One region of the Secundilactobacillus paracollinoides genome, then DNA from elsewhere that is predicted to be linked to it. Evidence: a T-box and tRNA genes for the amino acid it is inferred to sense, from the RefSeq annotation. Region 1 holds a T-box; the other holds one or more tRNA genes.
What was found. The T-box of region 1 lies ahead of tyrS (tyrosine--tRNA ligase). A T-box ahead of a tRNA ligase gene usually reads a tRNA of that ligase, here a tRNA-Tyr.

Region 1 (9,308 bases):
AGTGATTTATTGGTGGCATATGCCGCTATTCTTTATAATTGGGGGCTTTTTCTTAAAGCCGCTGACAAAAACGTGGGCTGGCTTCCGGGCTTTCTTTAAAAAGCGGATCGTGCCCAACCTAAAATCTTACTTTCTTGCAGGAAGTATTCTGATACTAATTAGTCACTTTATTAGAGGACACAGTTGGAAATACACGTTATTCTACTTTGTCCGGTTGGTGTATGGTGGCCGGACGTTGAATCATGACCTGTCCATTTTTTGGTTTATGACGGTTTACATTTTGACAGTCATTGTGGTGGAATTGATCATCACGTGGGTCGATTCGGTGCCCGCTCAGTTCTTCATCGCAATGACGCTCTATATGACCGGGATGACGTATAAGCACATGGAATTTTTCCAGTATAAGTACGTGCCGTGGGACGCTGATATTGTCTTGCTGACGACGCTATATATGCTCTGCGGGTACTACGGGTTTAAGTACTATAATAAGATTCCGCATAAGAACTACTTTATTGCGGCAACAATGGCCATCTATGCCATTTTGATCATCTATAAATACCGCGGTATTTTACGGTTTAGTCTTTATTTAAAATCACACAACATTGCAAATTCATTCTTGGGGTTGTTTATCCCGTTGATCGTCTGTTTCATGATCTTTATGATCAGTGATTGGATGATGCGGGTAGGGGGACTCTTCAAATGGTTGCTGCCGTTTGGCTGGTACTCGAGTGCGATTATGTACATGCATAAAATGGTGCTGGATGCCGTCGCAATGGTTCCCATTTTAAATCACTGGGAAATCCAGTGGGTAGCGGGCTTGATCATCCCAGTACAGATTGCCATGAGCTATCATCGACTGAGGCTGGCTTGGACGTTACGCAAGGAAACCCATATGTCCCAATCTTAAATATAATAAAAAAAGGACGCGCATCAGAAAAGCTGATCGGGTCCTTTTTTATGCCGTCGTGGCACAAAAAAGACGTCGCGGATGCGACGTCTCTTAATTGCTATATTTAAGGGATTAGTTCTTATCCATTGCGTGGCCACCAAAACCGTTACGTAAAGCTGAAACAACTTTACCGTTAAAGGTGTCATCTTGCATTGAACGGAAACGAACTTGAACGGCGTCAGAGATAACTGGCGTTGGAACACCATGAGCCATGGCGTCTTCGACAGTCCATTGACCTTCACCGTTTGAGTGCATGCGACCTTTGATCTTGTCCAAGTTGGCATCCTTAGCAAAGGCTTCTTCAGCCAATTCGATCAGCCAGCTACGGATAACTGAGCCGTGGTTCCAAACCTTCGCAACGGCTTCGTTGTCGTAGTCAAAGTCAGAAGCTTGTAACACTTCGAACCCTTCACCGATGGCTTCCATCATTCCGTATTCAATACCGTTGTGGACCATCTTCAAGTAGTGACCTGAACCGGCTTTACCGGTGTAAAGGTAACCGTCTTTTTGTGAAATGTCTTCGAACAGGGGACGGATAACTTCGAATTCAGCAGCGTCGTCGCCACCGATCATGAAGTTCCCACCGTTCAGGGCACCGCTCCAACCGCCTGATGACCCACAGTCAAAGTAGTGAACGCCCTTTTCCGTCAAAAGACGGTTGTGACGTAGAGAGTCTTTCCAGAATGTGTTCCCACCATCGATAACAATGTCGCCTTCGTTTAAAGCATCAGCTAATTGATCAACAGTAGCATCAGTTGGTTTGCCAGCTGGTACCATGATCCAAACAATCTTTGGTGATGGTAATTGGCTAACCATGTCTTCCAAACTGGTTGCAGTAGCGGCACCGTAAGTGGCTGCTTCTTCAACTAACTTTGAATCAAGATCAAAACCAACGACTTCGTTATCGTGACGAAGCATGTTTTGGGCTAAATGGATACCCATTTTTCCTAATCCGATTAAACCTAATTTCATTAGAAAAACTCCTCGTTTCGTTTTTGTGTGTTCTTCTTGTCAACGACATTATTATATTAGAAACCGAACCGAAAAACAAGCCGGAATGTAAAAGATTTTCATTTTTATTTACAGTTGTGTAAAAAAGGATTGTGAATTTAAACGACTATGAAAATGCTAACGACACGGGGAACATAGGATTATTTTTACAGTTTAAGCAATCAAAAACTAATGGGATAGACCAGATTTAAAGCGATTAGCGCCCCAGCTACGCCCCAAATTGCAGCCAGGTAGTAGCGGTAGTAATAGGTGAGGGCAACGAGTTCACGTAGAGTTGCAGAAAACAGACTGATAGCACTGGTTGGCGCAGCTAAAACACCGATAGTTTTAAACCCGCTATTGTGCGCCAGTAGTTTACTGCGTGTGACATGATAGTTGCTTGTTGCGAATGCCGTTCGAGACGGAACTGTGCTGGGCAGCAAGTGACGACTGAATTTAAAGTTTTCCTGGGTTGAAGTGGCGTGATCTTCTAATTGAATATGGTCAGCTAGGACGCCATGCTGAATCAGGTAGGCCGCCATCGCATGTGCTTCAGATTGTGGTTCATCTATGCCTTGACCACCACTGACGATAATGCGTGGCGGGACTGTTTCGGTATTATAAACTGCTAGAACGCGATCCAAGCGCCGTTTTAATGTGCGTGATAGACCACGTACCGTGACCTGTGCACCTAAAACAATAATCAGCCGGCTCTTGGTTGCCTGATGTCTCAGATGGTAGCTGGTGAGAGAAAAATAGGTTGCCATTAGTAATAGGAAGGTCAACCACACAATGCCAAACCAGAATAAGATGCTGCCCCATAGAGTGCGACTCGCCATGTAGCTTGGGACAATTAAAAGATTGATGAGTCCAATAAGAATGACCAAGGACAACCAAAACCGTTTATGATAGGTCGGGCCATGTGTCAGGGCGCGCGCTTGCCAGACAGTAGTGAGACTTGCAATCAGGGCCAGGATTGCCATATAGACGGCCAATTTTTGCGGCACAATACGCGCAATGACACAGCAGATCATCCAGGTGCCGTCTGCTAGCCAGTAGATTAACTGCGTCGGGTTAAATAAGGTTAGTCCTCCTGACAATAACAGGAGCGTCAAAAATACCCAGATCAAGGGCACACCTCCATTTCCTTACCCATAATGTAGCATATCTAGTGGGTATAATGGTGCATTGACTTTTTAGTGTTTCATTTGTATGATTAATATCAGCAATGAAACAGCAAGTAGGACGTTGATGAACGGGTAAGTGAGAGACTTGGCGGGAGCTGCGAGCCAAGCGTCGCAACGACCGAAGTACACTGTGGAGCGAGACTAGGTCAACCTAGCGGGTCATGCCGTTATTCATGTCGAGAGATTGTTTCTACTATATAATAGACACAATAACTTGGGTGGTAACGCGGAATTTAATTTCGTCCCTATTAGCAATGTGCTAATGGGGACTTTTTTTAGTCTTAAGGAGGGCTACTTGTGACAATTTTAGATGAATTAAAATGGCGTGGCGCCATTAACCAACAAACGGATGAGGCGGGGCTTAGCGATTTAGTTAAGGAAAAGGCAGTCGGCTTGTACGTCGGCATTGATCCAACTGGGGATTCCATGCACATCGGGCATTTGATCCCATTCATGATCTTAAAACGGTTCCAGTTAGCAGGTCATAAACCTGTCATCGTTATTGGTGGTGGGACAGGGTCGATTGGGGATCCAAGTGGTAAGAAGTCTGAACGGGTCCTTCAAACGATGGACCAGGTGCACCACAATGAAGATGCGATCACTGCCCAAATGGAACACCTTTTCGGTCAAGATGGCAGCTTCAAAATCGTTAATAACTATGAATGGTTGTCGAAGATGTCACTGCTAGATTTCCTCCGCGACTACGGGAAGCTGTTCAATGTGAACAACATGCTGGCTAAAGAAGTCGTTGCTTCACGGTTGGAAGTTGGAATTTCATTTACGGAATTTACTTACCAGATCCTACAATCTGTTGATTTTCTGCACCTATATCAACACGAAGATGTGCAGGTTCAAATCGGTGGTGCCGACCAGTGGGGAAACATTACAGCTGGTATCGATTTGATTCATAAGATCGAGGGCAGCGAGGCTAAAGCATACGGGCTTACCATTCCATTGATGCTTAAGGCTGATGGAACCAAGTTCGGAAAAACGGCTGGCGGCGCAGTTTGGCTAGATCCAGAAAAAACGTCTCCTTATGAATTCTACCAATTTTGGCTTAACCAAGATGATCGCGATGTTGTGAAGTATCTCAAGTACTTTACCTTCCTTAATAAGGAAGAAATTGATGACCTTGAGCAGAAAGTGGGCACTCAGCCAGAAAAACGCGAAGCCCAACGTCGGCTCGCACAAGAAGTGACTAGTTTTGTTCACGGGGATGCGGCGGTGACAGAAGCAGAGAATATCTCTAAGGCATTATTCTCTGGGGACGTTTCAGCATTATCGGCCAGTGAGATCGAACAGGGCTTCAAGAACATGCCTTCGGTTGATGTCACGACCGAACCACGTAATATTGTTGAATGGCTGGTAGATGTGACCAACATCGAATCTTCGCGGCGTCAGGTTCGTGAGGATATCAATAACGGCGCTATTCGCATCAACGGTGACAAAGTGACGGATGTGGATGCCGTTATCGATCCTGCAAGTCACTTTGATGGGAAGTTCGTTATTGTTCGTCGTGGGAAGAAGCGCTACTTCTTGGCACGCGTTAAGTAAGCACGAGGAACAAATTGGTGACTTGTTCGGTCATGTTAATGAATTTAGGCAACTAGTGGGACTGCTTGAGGTTTACGTAGTGGCTGACCCTTGATAGGGTGGCGAAGACCATTAGTTGTGATCATTTAAGAGACTTCATCTAGGGTTCCCAACAGGAACCAGAGACGGGGTCTCTTTTTTGTCACGTCAACTAAGATGGGATTCAATTATTTTACTGGAGGTCGGTGGTCCAAGTTGGCAGATGTCCGTAGCAATAGGGTGCTTATCTGAAAAAAGAGGGGGTGGTGGTCAGAATTATAATTATTTTGAAAAACAGCTTGACCATTTTCAGAATTCTGGTATAGTTAAATCTGTTGTCGCGAACGGTAACGCTGACCTGTACCAATTTTAAATAAATGAATTTGGTAGTTGACAGAAATCGTTCGAGATGATATTCTTAATAAGTTGCTTCGGGAGATATTGAAAAGCTTTGAAACGTTGATTTTAAAACTTTTCCTTGACACTGAAATGACGATAAGATACAATTAAATAGCTGATTCGTAAAAAAATGCTAAGTAGACCTTTGAAAACTGAACAAAGTTTTGTTTCACAAAGTACAGGGCATCTCAACTGTAAGTTGAGATCAAATGTAATTTGCGAACGTCAATTCGCTTATTAACAATGTAACAACAAATGAGTCACAAACAATCATAAAATGAGAGTTTGATCCTGGCTCAGGATGAACGCTGGCGGCGTGCCTAATACATGCAAGTCGAACGCATCCCGTTAAATGAAGTGCTTGCACGGATTTTAACATCGGATGAGTGGCGAACTGGTGAGTAACACGTGGGTAACCTGCCCAGAAGCAGGGGATAACACTTGGAAACAGGTGCTAATACCGTATAACAACAAAAACCGCATGGTTTTTGTTTGAAAGGTGGTTTCGGCTATCACTTCTGGATGGACCCGCGGCGTATTAGCTAGTTGGTGGAGTAACGGTTCACCAAGGCAATGATACGTAGCCGACCTGAGAGGGTAATCGGCCACATTGGGACTGAGACACGGCCCAAACTCCTACGGGAGGCAGCAGTAGGGAATCTTCCACAATGGACGAAAGTCTGATGGAGCAACGCCGCGTGAGTGAAGAAGGTTTTCGGATCGTAAAACTCTGTTGTTGAAGAAGAACACGTTTGAGAGTAACTGTTCAGACGTTGACGGTATTCAACCAGAAAGCCACGGCTAACTACGTGCCAGCAGCCGCGGTAATACGTAGGTGGCAAGCGTTATCCGGATTTATTGGGCGTAAAGCGAGCGCAGGCGGTTACTTAAGTCTGATGTGAAAGCCTACGGCTTAACCGGAGAAGTGCATCGGAAACTGGGTAACTTGAGTGCAGAAGAGGACAGTGGAACTCCATGTGTAGCGGTGAAATGCGTAGATATATGGAAGAACACCAGTGGCGAAGGCGGCTGTCTGGTCTGTAACTGACGCTGAGGCTCGAAAGCATGGGTAGCGAACAGGATTAGATACCCTGGTAGTCCATGCCGTAAACGATGAATGCTAGGTGTTGGAGGGTTTCCGCCCTTCAGTGCCGCAGCTAACGCATTAAGCATTCCGCCTGGGGAGTACGACCGCAAGGTTGAAACTCAAAGGAATTGACGGGGGCCCGCACAAGCGGTGGAGCATGTGGTTTAATTCGAAGCTACGCGAAGAACCTTACCAGGTCTTGACATACTGTGCTAACCTAAGAGATTAGGCGTTCCCTTCGGGGACGCAGATACAGGTGGTGCATGGCTGTCGTCAGCTCGTGTCGTGAGATGTTGGGTTAAGTCCCGCAACGAGCGCAACCCTTATTGTCAGTTGCCAGCATTTAGTTGGGCACTCTGGCGAGACTGCCGGTGACAAACCGGAGGAAGGTGGGGATGACGTCAAGTCATCATGCCCCTTATGACCTGGGCTACACACGTGCTACAATGGATGGTACAACGAGTTGCGAACTCGCGAGAGCAAGCTAATCTCTTAAAGCCATTCTCAGTTCGGACTGTAGGCTGCAACTCGCCTACACGAAGTCGGAATCGCTAGTAATCGCGGATCAGCATGCCGCGGTGAATACGTTCCCGGGCCTTGTACACACCGCCCGTCACACCATGAGAGTTTGCAACACCCAAAGTCGGTTCGGTAACCTTCGGGAGCCAGCCGCCTAAGGTGGGGCAGATGATTAGGGTGAAGTCGTAACAAGGTAGCCGTAGGAGAACCTGCGGCTGGATCACCTCCTTTCTAAGGAATAATACGGAAGCCCTGCACTGAGACAAAACTTTGTTTAGTTTTGAGAGGTCTACTCTCAAACTGGTTCTTTGAAAACTAGATAATATCAATTTTCTTTTATTAATTAATAATTTCATTAATTAAGCCGAGAACACCGCGTTATTTTGAGCTTTTTATTAGTAGTTAAACTACTTCGCATATACTCAATTAACTGAAATCACGTTAGTGATTTAGGTTAAGTTAACAAGGGCGCATGGTGAATGCCTTGGCACTAGGAGCCGATGAAGGACGGGACTAACACCGATATGCTTCGGGGAACTGTACGTAAGCTTTGATCCGGAGATTTCCGAATGGGGAAACCCAGCCATCTTAACCGATGGTTATTGCTTAGTGAATACATAGCTAAGTAAAGGCAGACGTGGGGAACTGAAACATCTAAGTACCCACAGGAAGAGAAAGCAATTGCGATTCCCATAGTAGCGGCGAGCGAAGTGGGAACAGCCCAAACCAGGAAGCTTGCTTCCTGGGGTTGTAGGACTGAACATTTGAGTTACCAAAGTTGTTGGTAGTTGAACAGGTTGGGAAGCCTGACCAAAGAGGGTGATAGCCCCGTAAACGAAACCAATAACCCTCAGTTCAGGATCCTGAGTACGGCCAGACACGTGAAACCTGGTCGGAATCCGGGAGGACCATCTCCCAAGGCTAAATACTCCCTAGTGACCGATAGTGAACCAGTACCGTGAGGGAAAGGTGAAAAGCACCCCGGAAGGGGAGTGAAATAGTTCCTGAAACCATGTGCCTACAATTAGTTGGAGCCCGTTAATGGGTGACAGCGTGCCTTTTGTAGAATGAACCGGCGAGTTACGCTAACATGCAAGGTTAAGTTGAAAAGACGGAGCCGTAGCGAAAGCGAGTCTGAAACGGGCGTTTCAGTATGTTGGTGTAGACCCGAAACCAGGTGACCTACCCATGTCCAGGGTGAAGGTGCGGTAAAACGCACTGGAGGCCCGAACCCGTGTACGTTGAAAAGTGCTGGGATGAGGTGTGGGTAGCGGTGAAATTCCAAACGAACTTGGAGATAGCTGGTTCTCTCCGAAATAGCTTTAGGGCTAGCCTCGGAATTGAGAATCGTGGAGGTAGAGCCACTGTTTGGACTAGGGGCCCGTCATGGGTTACTGAATTCAGATAAACTCCGAATGCCACAGATTTATATCCGGGAGTCAGACGGTGAGTGATAAGATCCATCGTCGAAAGGGGAACAGCCCAGACCACCAATTAAGGTCCCTAAGTGTATCCTAAGTGGAAAAGGCGGTGAAGTTGCATAGACAGCTAGGATGTTGGCTCAGAAGCAGCCACCATTTAAAGAGTGCGTAATAGCTCACTAGCCGAGTGATTTTGCGCCGAAAATGTACCGGGGCTAAGGATACCACCGAAATTGTGGATGTGACCATTAGGCCACGTGATAGGAGAGCGTTCTAAGGGCGGTGAAGCTAGATCGTAAGGACTAGTGGAGCGCTTAGAAGTGAGAATGCCGGTATGAGTAGCGAAAGATCAGTGAGAATCTGATCCACCGAATGACTAAGGTTTCCTGGGGAAGGCTCGTCCTCCCAGGGTTAGTCGGGACCTAAGCTGAGGCCGAGAGGCGTAAGCGATGGCTAACAGGTTGAGATTCCTGTACTAGTAAAGTGTGTTTGAACGATGGAGGGACGCAGGAGGCTAAGCCGTGCGCACGATTGGAAATGTGCGTTCAAGCAGTAAGTCAGGTTACCAGTTAAATGCTGGCAGCCGGGTTGACAAGCTGTGATGAGGACCGAATTTAAGTAGGGAAGTGGCCGACGTCACACTGCCGAGAAAAGCTTCTAGCGAATACTTTATTACCCGTACCGCAAACCGACACAGGTAGTCGAGGAGAGTATCCTAAGGTGTGCGAGTGAACTCTTGTTAAGGAACTCGGCAAAATGACCCCGTAACTTCGGGAGAAGGGGTGCTGCACGCAAGTGCAGCCGCAGTGAAAAGGCTCAGGCGACTGTTTATCAAAAACACAGGTTTCTGCAAAATCGTAAGATGACGTATAGGGGCTGACGCCTGCCCGGTGCTGGAAGGTTAAGTGGATGAGTTAGCTTCGGCGAAGCCCAGAAATGAAGCCCCAGTAAACGGCGGCCGTAACTATAACGGTCCTAAGGTAGCGAAATTCCTTGTCGGGTAAGTTCCGACCCGCACGAAAGGCGTAACGATCTGAGCACTGTCTCAACAAGAGACTCGGTGAAATTATAGTACCTGTGAAGATGCAGGTTACCCGCGACAGGACGGAAAGACCCCATGGAGCTTTACTGTAGCTTGATATTGGGTGTTGACACAACTTGTACAGGATAGGTCGGAGCCGTAG
Region 2 (9,308 bases), 360 kb from region 1:
TGCCATTTCTGTGTTACGGGTACTTCTTTAAAGCTCATTTTGTAACCGTTAAATGGTCAGGAACAGTTGGCCTCCTAGGCGTTTTAATCGTTTTGGCACTCTTCATGACAGAATCAGCTATTTTAATGATTATTGTGACGATCGTATGTCTCATAATCTGATTCCTACTCACGAGACAGCTATCCCAAACGTCAAACCGATTCTTACTGTTATCAGCCTGCTTCACTGCAATCGTGCTCATTTTGAACCGTTAACGACAAAGGAACCTCATTTAAAGCTGATTTTACTGCCTTATATAAGGATTTCTCAATTCCAATAGCCTGCAAGCTAAACCCCAATTTGTTAGCTTACAGGCTTTTTTAGTGTTTAAAGACACTGCTCATGCACCCCCTCATTTAGAGAATAAAGTGATGATTCAACCGTATTTTCATCTCATAGGGCGCCCTGCCCAACCAACCTTTTAAAGATTTCTAAAATGTCCATCAAATAATATCATAAATGCCGTTCTTGCTTTATGATACTGAATGTAATCAAGACTTATCTGGGAGGTTGAAGACTTGAAAGAAATTAAAGTTGTTGGGGACATTCGTGAAGGGAAGTTCCAGCCTGCGCTAACGGGAAACCCAATTGTTGATACTGCATTAATCAATCAATTCTGTGATCACCTCAGCGACTGGTTAACAGCCCATCACCTTGCCTATCCAGTTTCAGCTGAACATGCTTTTTCAGTAACGGATAATGCGAACGACGATATCTTATACATAGTGGATAAACAGATTTTATCCGTTTTTAACGCGCATGAAGTGCATCAAATGCACATCTTGCCCGTTGACCATCAGGATCTGTTGCATGCCCGCCCAGATGCCTATTTTGACGCCATAGTCGTACTTCTTAAGAGTTTAGCGATAACAAAATAACGGGTCCGCCTTCGTGAGTGATATAGTGTCGAGTAGAAGCATAGTTTGACTCTCATTCATCGTTTTCCTGCCCAATCATTAAAAACATCCCAAGACTGAATTCATCGTATGAATTCTGGTCTTGGGATGTTTTTAAGACTCAGTATGAAACACCACTCTCATACAGGCACTAATGACTAATCAGGGCGTATGAGCATGCTGCGGAAGTCGAAACAAAGTATGGTTGCACCTGTGTCTTCATGTTTTACATCAACCAACGCCTACACAAAGAAAGCTGGAAAAATGACACGATTCTTTTTAGGGACCATCAATTTCGGCAATTGGACGCCAATCACCTTAATGAAGGACTCAAGTGGGTATTGTTCGTTTCCAACATAGCCGACGAAGTGTTTAAAATGAAGTCTGGCGTGTTTGATTGTATAGGACAAATATGCGGTTAATGGCGTTTCCTCATAAATCAGTTTTAGCGTGACATCGCCAATTTTATTTTCGTAAGAGGTTGCCCTCAGCATCTGTTCATTTCGTAATTCAATAGGCCGGTATCGATCAAGCGGATTGTGAATGTTCAAAATAGTATCAATTTGGTGTCCAGGTCGAAATAGCGTGTGGCTGGCGCGGTGTAATTCAGCGTAGGTTTCTATCACTTGTTTCAATGATGGGTGACCAGTGTACATAGTTCCTCCTATTTTGTGGGCAAAGTAACGAACAAGTGTCCAGACAGATTCAAAATTTTTAGAGAAAGTATATCATGGTTTATACCAATTAGACAACAGTCCGTACACGACTGTCGTTCTAGAACAAAATTGCGGGTCACTTCACCACGTGCTTAAGCACCGTTAGATGACTAAGAGCCGGTAATGATTACAGGCAATATTAATAATTTAAACACAAAAAAAGACTAAGATCATTTATCTTAGTCACTTTAGTACCGGAGGTGGGGTTCGAACCCACACGTCCTCAACGGACACTGGATTTTGAGTCCAGCGCGTCTGCCAGTTCCGCCACTCCGGCATAAATTGAATGTTGTTGAATAGGCCTCTCAATAAGGCAAAGGCGGTAATCGGATTCGAACCGACGATGAAGGTTTTGCAGACCTCTGCCTTACCACTTGGCTATACCGCCATATTGAAATCGATGAACCATATCCAACTGGGTTAGCTGGATTCGAACCAGCGCATGACGAAGTCAAAGTCCGTTGCCTTACCACTTGGCTATAACCCAATCTTCAAAGGGCGGTATGTGGGACTCGAACCCACGCGTGCCGGAACCACAATCCGGTGTGTTAACCAAACTTCACCAATACCGCCATCACATGACAAACAGGGATAGTAGGAGTTGAACCCACACTAGCGGTTTTGGAGACCGATGTACTACCATTATACTATATCCCTATGGTGGATGGGAGTGGATTCGAACCACCGAACCCGAAGGAGCGGATTTACAGTCCGCCGCGTTTAGCCAGACTTCGCTACCCATCCATAATGGCGCGGGACGGAATCGAACCGCCGACACACGGAGCTTCAATCCGTTGCTCTACCAACTGAGCTACCGAGCCATTTAATGCTTGTTAATATTCAATTATTAACAACGGTCCGTACGAGACTCGAACTCGTGATCTCCTGCGTGACAGGCAGGCGTCCTAAACCAACTAGACCAACGGACCATGATGGAGGATACAGGGCTCGAACCTGTGACCCTCTGCTTGTAAGGCAGACGCTCTCCCAACTGAGCTAATCCTCCATGAGGTTGTTAACTAAAAACTTATTGTAGTCTTTCGACTAATGACCCGTACGGGATTCGAACCCATGTTACTGCCGTGAAAGGGCAGTGTCTTAACCACTTGACCAACGGGTCATACTAAAAGTTGCTGAACGGAGAGTAAGGGATTCGAACCCTTGAAACAGGTTTTTGCCCGTTTACACCATTTCCAGTGGTGCTCCTTCGGCCAACTCGGACAACTCTCCAAGAGTCTCCGACATGCGTCATCAAAACTCACTATTAAAGTTGTCCCAACAACTGAGTCGGAAATCAAATCGCGTGGCAACGTCCTACCCTCGCAGGGGGCGATCCCCCAACTACTCTTGGCGTGCTGAAGCTTAACTTCTGTGTTCGGCATGGGAACAGGTGTATCCTTCAGGCTATCGCCACCACACTATTGAGAACTGATGCTCTCAAAACTAGATAATATCGTTTTCCTACCGGAAATCACCGTTTTCTTACTTGGTTAAGTCCTCGACCGATTAGTACTAGTCCGCTCCATCCATCACTGGACTTCCACTTCTAGCCTATCTACCTGATCATCTCTCAGGGGTCTTACTTCCATATAGGAATGGGAAATCTCATCTTGAGGCGAGTTTCACACTTAGATGCTTTCAGCGTTTATCTCATCCACACATAGCTACTCAGCAATGCGCCTGGCGGCACAACTGATACACCAGCGGTGTGTCCATTCCGGTCCTCTCGTACTAGGAACAGCTCCTCTCAAATTTCCTACGCCCGCGACGGATAGGGACCGAACTGTCTCACGACGTTCTGAACCCAGCTCGCGTACCGCTTTAATGGGCGAACAGCCCAACCCTTGGGACCGACTACAGCCCCAGGATGCGATGAGCCGACATCGAGGTGCCAAACCTCCCCGTCGATGTGGACTCTTGGGGGAGATAAGCCTGTTATCCCCAGGGTAGCTTTTATCCGTTGAGCGATGGCCCTTCCATACGGTACCACCGGATCACTAAGCCCGACTTTCGTCCCTGCTCGACCTGTCTGTCTCGCAGTCAAGCTCCCTTCTGCCTTTACACTCTACGAATGATTTCCAACCATTCTGAGGGAACCTTTGGGCGCCTCCGTTACTTTTTAGGAGGCGACCGCCCCAGTCAAACTGCCCACCTGACACTGTCTCCCACCACGCTAAGTGGTGCGGGTTAGAGTGTTCACACAACAAGGGTCGTATCCCACCAGCGCCTCTGCCGAAACTAGCGTTCCGGCCTCTACGGCTCCGACCTATCCTGTACAAGTTGTGTCAACACCCAATATCAAGCTACAGTAAAGCTCCATGGGGTCTTTCCGTCCTGTCGCGGGTAACCTGCATCTTCACAGGTACTATAATTTCACCGAGTCTCTTGTTGAGACAGTGCTCAGATCGTTACGCCTTTCGTGCGGGTCGGAACTTACCCGACAAGGAATTTCGCTACCTTAGGACCGTTATAGTTACGGCCGCCGTTTACTGGGGCTTCATTTCTGGGCTGCGCCGAAGCTAACTCATCCACTTAACCTTCCAGCACCGGGCAGGCGTCAGCCCCTATACGTCATCTTACGATTTTGCAGAAACCTGTGTTTTTGATAAACAGTCGCCTGAGCCTTTTCACTGCGGCTGCACTTGCGTGCAGCACCCCTTCTCCCGAAGTTACGGGGTCATTTTGCCGAGTTCCTTAACAAGAGTTCACTCGCACACCTTAGGATACTCTCCTCGACTACCTGTGTCGGTTTGCGGTACGGGTAATAAAGTATTCACTAGAAGCTTTTCTCGGCAGTGTGACGTCGGCCACTTCCCTACTTAAATTCGGTCCTCATCACAGCTTGTCAACCCGGCTGCCAGCATTTAACTGGTAACCTGACTTACTGCTTGAACGCACATTTCCAATCGTGCGCACGGCTTAGCCTCCTGCGTCCCTCCATCGTTCAAACACACTTTACTAGTACAGGAATCTCAACCTGTTAGCCATCGCTTACGCCTCTCGGCCTCAGCTTAGGTCCCGACTAACCCTGGGAGGACGAGCCTTCCCCAGGAAACCTTAGTCATTCGGTGGATCAGATTCTCACTGATCTTTCGCTACTCATACCGGCATTCTCACTTCTAAGCGCTCCACTAGTCCTTACGATCTAGCTTCACCGCCCTTAGAACGCTCTCCTATCACGTGACCTAATGGTCACATCCACAATTTCGGTGGTATCCTTAGCCCCGGTACATTTTCGGCGCAAAATCACTCGGCTAGTGAGCTATTACGCACTCTTTAAATGGTGGCTGCTTCTGAGCCAACATCCTAGCTGTCTATGCAACTTCACCGCCTTTTCCACTTAGGATACACTTAGGGACCTTAATTGGTGGTCTGGGCTGTTCCCCTTTCGACGATGGATCTTATCACTCACCGTCTGACTCCCGGATATAAATCTGTGGCATTCGGAGTTTATCTGAATTCAGTAACCCATGACGGGCCCCTAGTCCAAACAGTGGCTCTACCTCCACGATTCTCAATTCCGAGGCTAGCCCTAAAGCTATTTCGGAGAGAACCAGCTATCTCCAAGTTCGTTTGGAATTTCACCGCTACCCGCACCTCATCCCAGCACTTTTCAACGTACACGGGTTCGGGCCTCCAGTGCGTTTCACCGCACCTTCACCCTGGACATGGGTAGGTCACCTGGTTTCGGGTCTAGACCAACATACTGAAACGCCCGTTTCAGACTCGCTTTCGCTACGGCTCCGTCTTTTCAACTTAACCTTGCATGTTAGCGTAACTCGCCGGTTCATTCTACAAAAGGCACGCTGTCACCCATTAACGGGCTCCAACTAATTGTAGGCACATGGTTTCAGGAACTATTTCACTCCCCTTCCGGGGTGCTTTTCACCTTTCCCTCACGGTACTGGTTCACTATCGGTCACTAGGGAGTATTTAGCCTTGGGAGATGGTCCTCCCGGATTCCGACCAGGTTTCACGTGTCTGGCCGTACTCAGGATCCTGAACTGAGGGTTATTGGTTTCGTTTACGGGGCTATCACCCTCTTTGGCCAGGCTTCCCAACCTGTTCAACTACCAACAACTTTGGTAACTCAAATGTTCAGTCCTACAACCCCAGGAAGCAAGCTTCCTGGTTTGGGCTGTTCCCACTTCGCTCGCCGCTACTATGGGAATCGCAATTGCTTTCTCTTCCTGTGGGTACTTAGATGTTTCAGTTCCCCACGTCTGCCTTTACTTAGCTATGTATTCACTAAGCAATAACCATCGGTTAAGATGGCTGGGTTTCCCCATTCGGAAATCTCCGGATCAAAGCTTACGTACAGCTCCCCGAAGCATATCGGTGTTAGTCCCGTCCTTCATCGGCTCCTAGTGCCAAGGCATTCACCATGCGCCCTTGTTAACTTAACCTAAATCACTAACGTGATTTCAGTTAATTGAGTATATGCGAAGTAGTTTAACTACTAATAAAAAACTCAAAATAATGCGGTGTTCTCGGCTTAATTAATGAAATTATTAATTAATAAAAGAAAATTGATATTATCTAGTTTTCAAAGAACCAGTTTGAGAGTAGACCTCTCAAAACTAAACAAAGTTTTGTCTCAGTGCAGGGCTTCCGTATTATTCCTTAGAAAGGAGGTGATCCAGCCGCAGGTTCTCCTACGGCTACCTTGTTACGACTTCACCCTAATCATCTGCCCCACCTTAGGCGGCTGGCTTCCGAAGGTTACCGAACCGACTTTGGGTGTTGCAAACTCTCATGGTGTGACGGGCGGTGTGTACAAGGCCCGGGAACGTATTCACCGCGGCATGCTGATCCGCGATTACTAGCGATTCCGACTTCGTGTAGGCGAGTTGCAGCCTACAGTCCGAACTGAGAATGGCTTTAAGAGATTAGCTTGCTCTCGCGAGTTTGCAACTCGTTGTACCATCCATTGTAGCACGTGTGTAGCCCAGGTCATAAGGGGCATGATGACTTGACGTCATCCCCACCTTCCTCCGGTTTGTCACCGGCAGTCTCGCCAGAGTGCCCAACTAAATGCTGGCAACTGACAATAAGGGTTGCGCTCGTTGCGGGACTTAACCCAACATCTCACGACACGAGCTGACGACAGCCATGCACCACCTGTATCTGCGTCCCCGAAGGGAACGCCTAATCTCTTAGGTTAGCACAGTATGTCAAGACCTGGTAAGGTTCTTCGCGTAGCTTCGAATTAAACCACATGCTCCACCGCTTGTGCGGGCCCCCGTCAATTCCTTTGAGTTTCAACCTTGCGGTCGTACTCCCCAGGCGGAATGCTTAATGCGTTAGCTGCGGCACTGAAGGGCGGAAACCCTCCAACACCTAGCATTCATCGTTTACGGCATGGACTACCAGGGTATCTAATCCTGTTCGCTACCCATGCTTTCGAGCCTCAGCGTCAGTTACAGACCAGACAGCCGCCTTCGCCACTGGTGTTCTTCCATATATCTACGCATTTCACCGCTACACATGGAGTTCCACTGTCCTCTTCTGCACTCAAGTTACCCAGTTTCCGATGCACTTCTCCGGTTAAGCCGAAGGCTTTCACATCAGACTTAAGTAACCGCCTGCGCTCGCTTTACGCCCAATAAATCCGGATAACGCTTGCCACCTACGTATTACCGCGGCTGCTGGCACGTAGTTAGCCGTGGCTTTCTGGTTGAATACCGTCAACGTCTGAACAGTTACTCTCAAACGTGTTCTTCTTCAACAACAGAGTTTTACGATCCGAAAACCTTCTTCACTCACGCGGCGTTGCTCCATCAGACTTTCGTCCATTGTGGAAGATTCCCTACTGCTGCCTCCCGTAGGAGTTTGGGCCGTGTCTCAGTCCCAATGTGGCCGATTACCCTCTCAGGTCGGCTACGTATCATTGCCTTGGTGAACCGTTACTCCACCAACTAGCTAATACGCCGCGGGTCCATCCAGAAGTGATAGCCGAAACCACCTTTCAAACAAAAACCATGCGGTTTTTGTTGTTATACGGTATTAGCACCTGTTTCCAAGTGTTATCCCCTGCTTCTGGGCAGGTTACCCACGTGTTACTCACCAGTTCGCCACTCATCCGATGTTAAAATCCGTGCAAGCACTTCATTTAACGGGATGCGTTCGACTTGCATGTATTAGGCACGCCGCCAGCGTTCATCCTGAGCCAGGATCAAACTCTCATTTTATGATTGTTTGTGACTCATTTGTTGTTACATTGTTAATAAGCGAATTGACGTTCGCAAATTACATTTGATCTCAACTTACAGTTGAGATGCCCCGCACTTTGTGAAACAAAACTTTGTTCAGTTTTCAAAGGTCTACTTGTTTGAATCAACTCATTTAGTATAGCTAAGATCCAAAATGATGTCAACCATTATTTTGAATCTTTATTCAACCAAATGTTTAACGAATCGGTTAAACAAGTGAATGGCGTTATCGAGACAACGGCCACTTGAATAATTATGCGTTCAATCTGTGACGTCGTCTTTAACAACAGGTAAAATAATACCAGCAAAACAACAGTCGGTCAAGCACTTATTTGAAAAAGATTCATTTATTTGCGAACGAACTCACGAAGTGCCTCTTGTTCCCATCCGTGACGGCGGTCAGCAATCGGCGTGAACCCTTCATGGACGTTGCGGCTCGTCCAATAATGTTTGTGATGATTATCTGGTTGATCAATCTGCGTTGCCTTTGGTTCCTCCAGGCATCTCAACGATAATGATATTTTCCCAGTAAACTCATCAATATCCAAAATCACAACCGTCATTGTCTGGCCAACGGTAAGATATTGATGGATATCCTTTACAAACCCATAGTGGCACTCTGAAATGTGAATTAATCCCTGTGTGTTATCACCAAGGTCAACAAACGCACCGTATGGTTGAATCCCGGTAACCGTACCCGTTACTTTATCACCAATATGATACATACTGCTCCTCCTAACATAACTAACTGTCTGAAATCACACGGATACTACCCGTATGACAAAAGTCCGATAAATGCATTATACCACCTTGTTACCTCTATATTAGGGGAAACATCTCTGCAAAAAAATAACTGCCTCAGCAGATTCACTGAACCAGTCACTCTTCAAGACTTTTCAATACTAATCGTCAATGACTTCCACTGAGGATAACTTAACGTCTTCAAGTGGTTTGTCACTACCGTCTGTCTTCACTGTCGCAATGGCATCAACCACATCCATGCCATCAGTTACTTGACCAAACACCGTGTGCCGAAAATCCAGCCACGGCGTCCCGCCCTTTTGATAAGCGGTAACGATCTCATCTGGAAAATGGGCTTCCGTCATCTGCTCACTTAACTGTTCCGACAAATGCTGATTTTGAACGATGAAGAATTGACTTGAGTTCGTGTTCGGACCCGCATTGGCCATCGATAATGCGCCACGCAGATTATAAACGTCCTTAGAAAATTCATCTTCAAACGGCGTCCCCCATTTAGAGTCGCCGCCCATACCAGTACCTGTTGGATCGCCACCTTGGATCATAAAATCATTAATGACCCGGTGAAAAACGCCGTCATCATAGTAGTTATCCTTTGCGAGCGTCACAAAGTTTTCAACTGCCTTGGGTGCTTGTTCAGGGAATAATTGAATCTTAATATCGCCTAACGATGTATGCATGACCAC

Region 2: it encodes a tRNA-Tyr, which carries the amino acid that the T-box ahead of tyrS (tyrosine--tRNA ligase) is inferred to sense. The anticodon was not compared.

Annotation. Positions count from the first base shown of each region.
Region 1 is NZ_CP014912.1:186,900-196,207, reverse strand. It holds gene AYR61_RS00790 (acyltransferase family protein) at 1-907, shown strand, start outside; gene gnd (phosphogluconate dehydrogenase (NAD(+)-dependent, decarboxylating)) at 1,022-1,921, opposite strand; gene AYR61_RS00780 (YdcF family protein) at 2,122-3,069, opposite strand; T-box leader at 3,159-3,376, shown strand; gene tyrS (tyrosine--tRNA ligase) at 3,424-4,680, shown strand; rRNA gene AYR61_RS00770 (16S ribosomal RNA) at 5,371-6,934, shown strand; rRNA gene AYR61_RS00765 (23S ribosomal RNA) at 7,156-9,308, shown strand, end outside.
Region 2 is NZ_CP014912.1:3,064,587-3,073,894, forward strand. It holds gene AYR61_RS13470 (hypothetical protein) at 1-161, shown strand, start outside; gene AYR61_RS13475 (hypothetical protein) at 558-917, shown strand; gene AYR61_RS13480 (hypothetical protein) at 1,178-1,591, opposite strand; tRNA gene AYR61_RS13485 (tRNA-Leu) at 1,844-1,928, opposite strand; tRNA gene AYR61_RS13490 (tRNA-Cys) at 1,969-2,039, opposite strand; tRNA gene AYR61_RS13495 (tRNA-Gln) at 2,067-2,138, opposite strand; tRNA gene AYR61_RS13500 (tRNA-His) at 2,149-2,223, opposite strand; tRNA gene AYR61_RS13505 (tRNA-Trp) at 2,238-2,308, opposite strand; tRNA gene AYR61_RS13510 (tRNA-Tyr) at 2,310-2,395, opposite strand; tRNA gene AYR61_RS13515 (tRNA-Phe) at 2,400-2,472, opposite strand; tRNA gene AYR61_RS13520 (tRNA-Asp) at 2,506-2,580, opposite strand; tRNA gene AYR61_RS13525 (tRNA-Val) at 2,585-2,657, opposite strand; tRNA gene AYR61_RS13530 (tRNA-Glu) at 2,700-2,771, opposite strand; tRNA gene AYR61_RS13535 (tRNA-Ser) at 2,790-2,881, opposite strand; rRNA gene rrf (5S ribosomal RNA) at 2,953-3,069, opposite strand; rRNA gene AYR61_RS13545 (23S ribosomal RNA) at 3,138-6,057, opposite strand; rRNA gene AYR61_RS13550 (16S ribosomal RNA) at 6,279-7,842, opposite strand; gene AYR61_RS13555 (CvfD/Ygs/GSP13 family RNA-binding post-transcriptional regulator) at 8,211-8,588, opposite strand; gene AYR61_RS13560 (peptidylprolyl isomerase) at 8,766-9,308, opposite strand, start outside.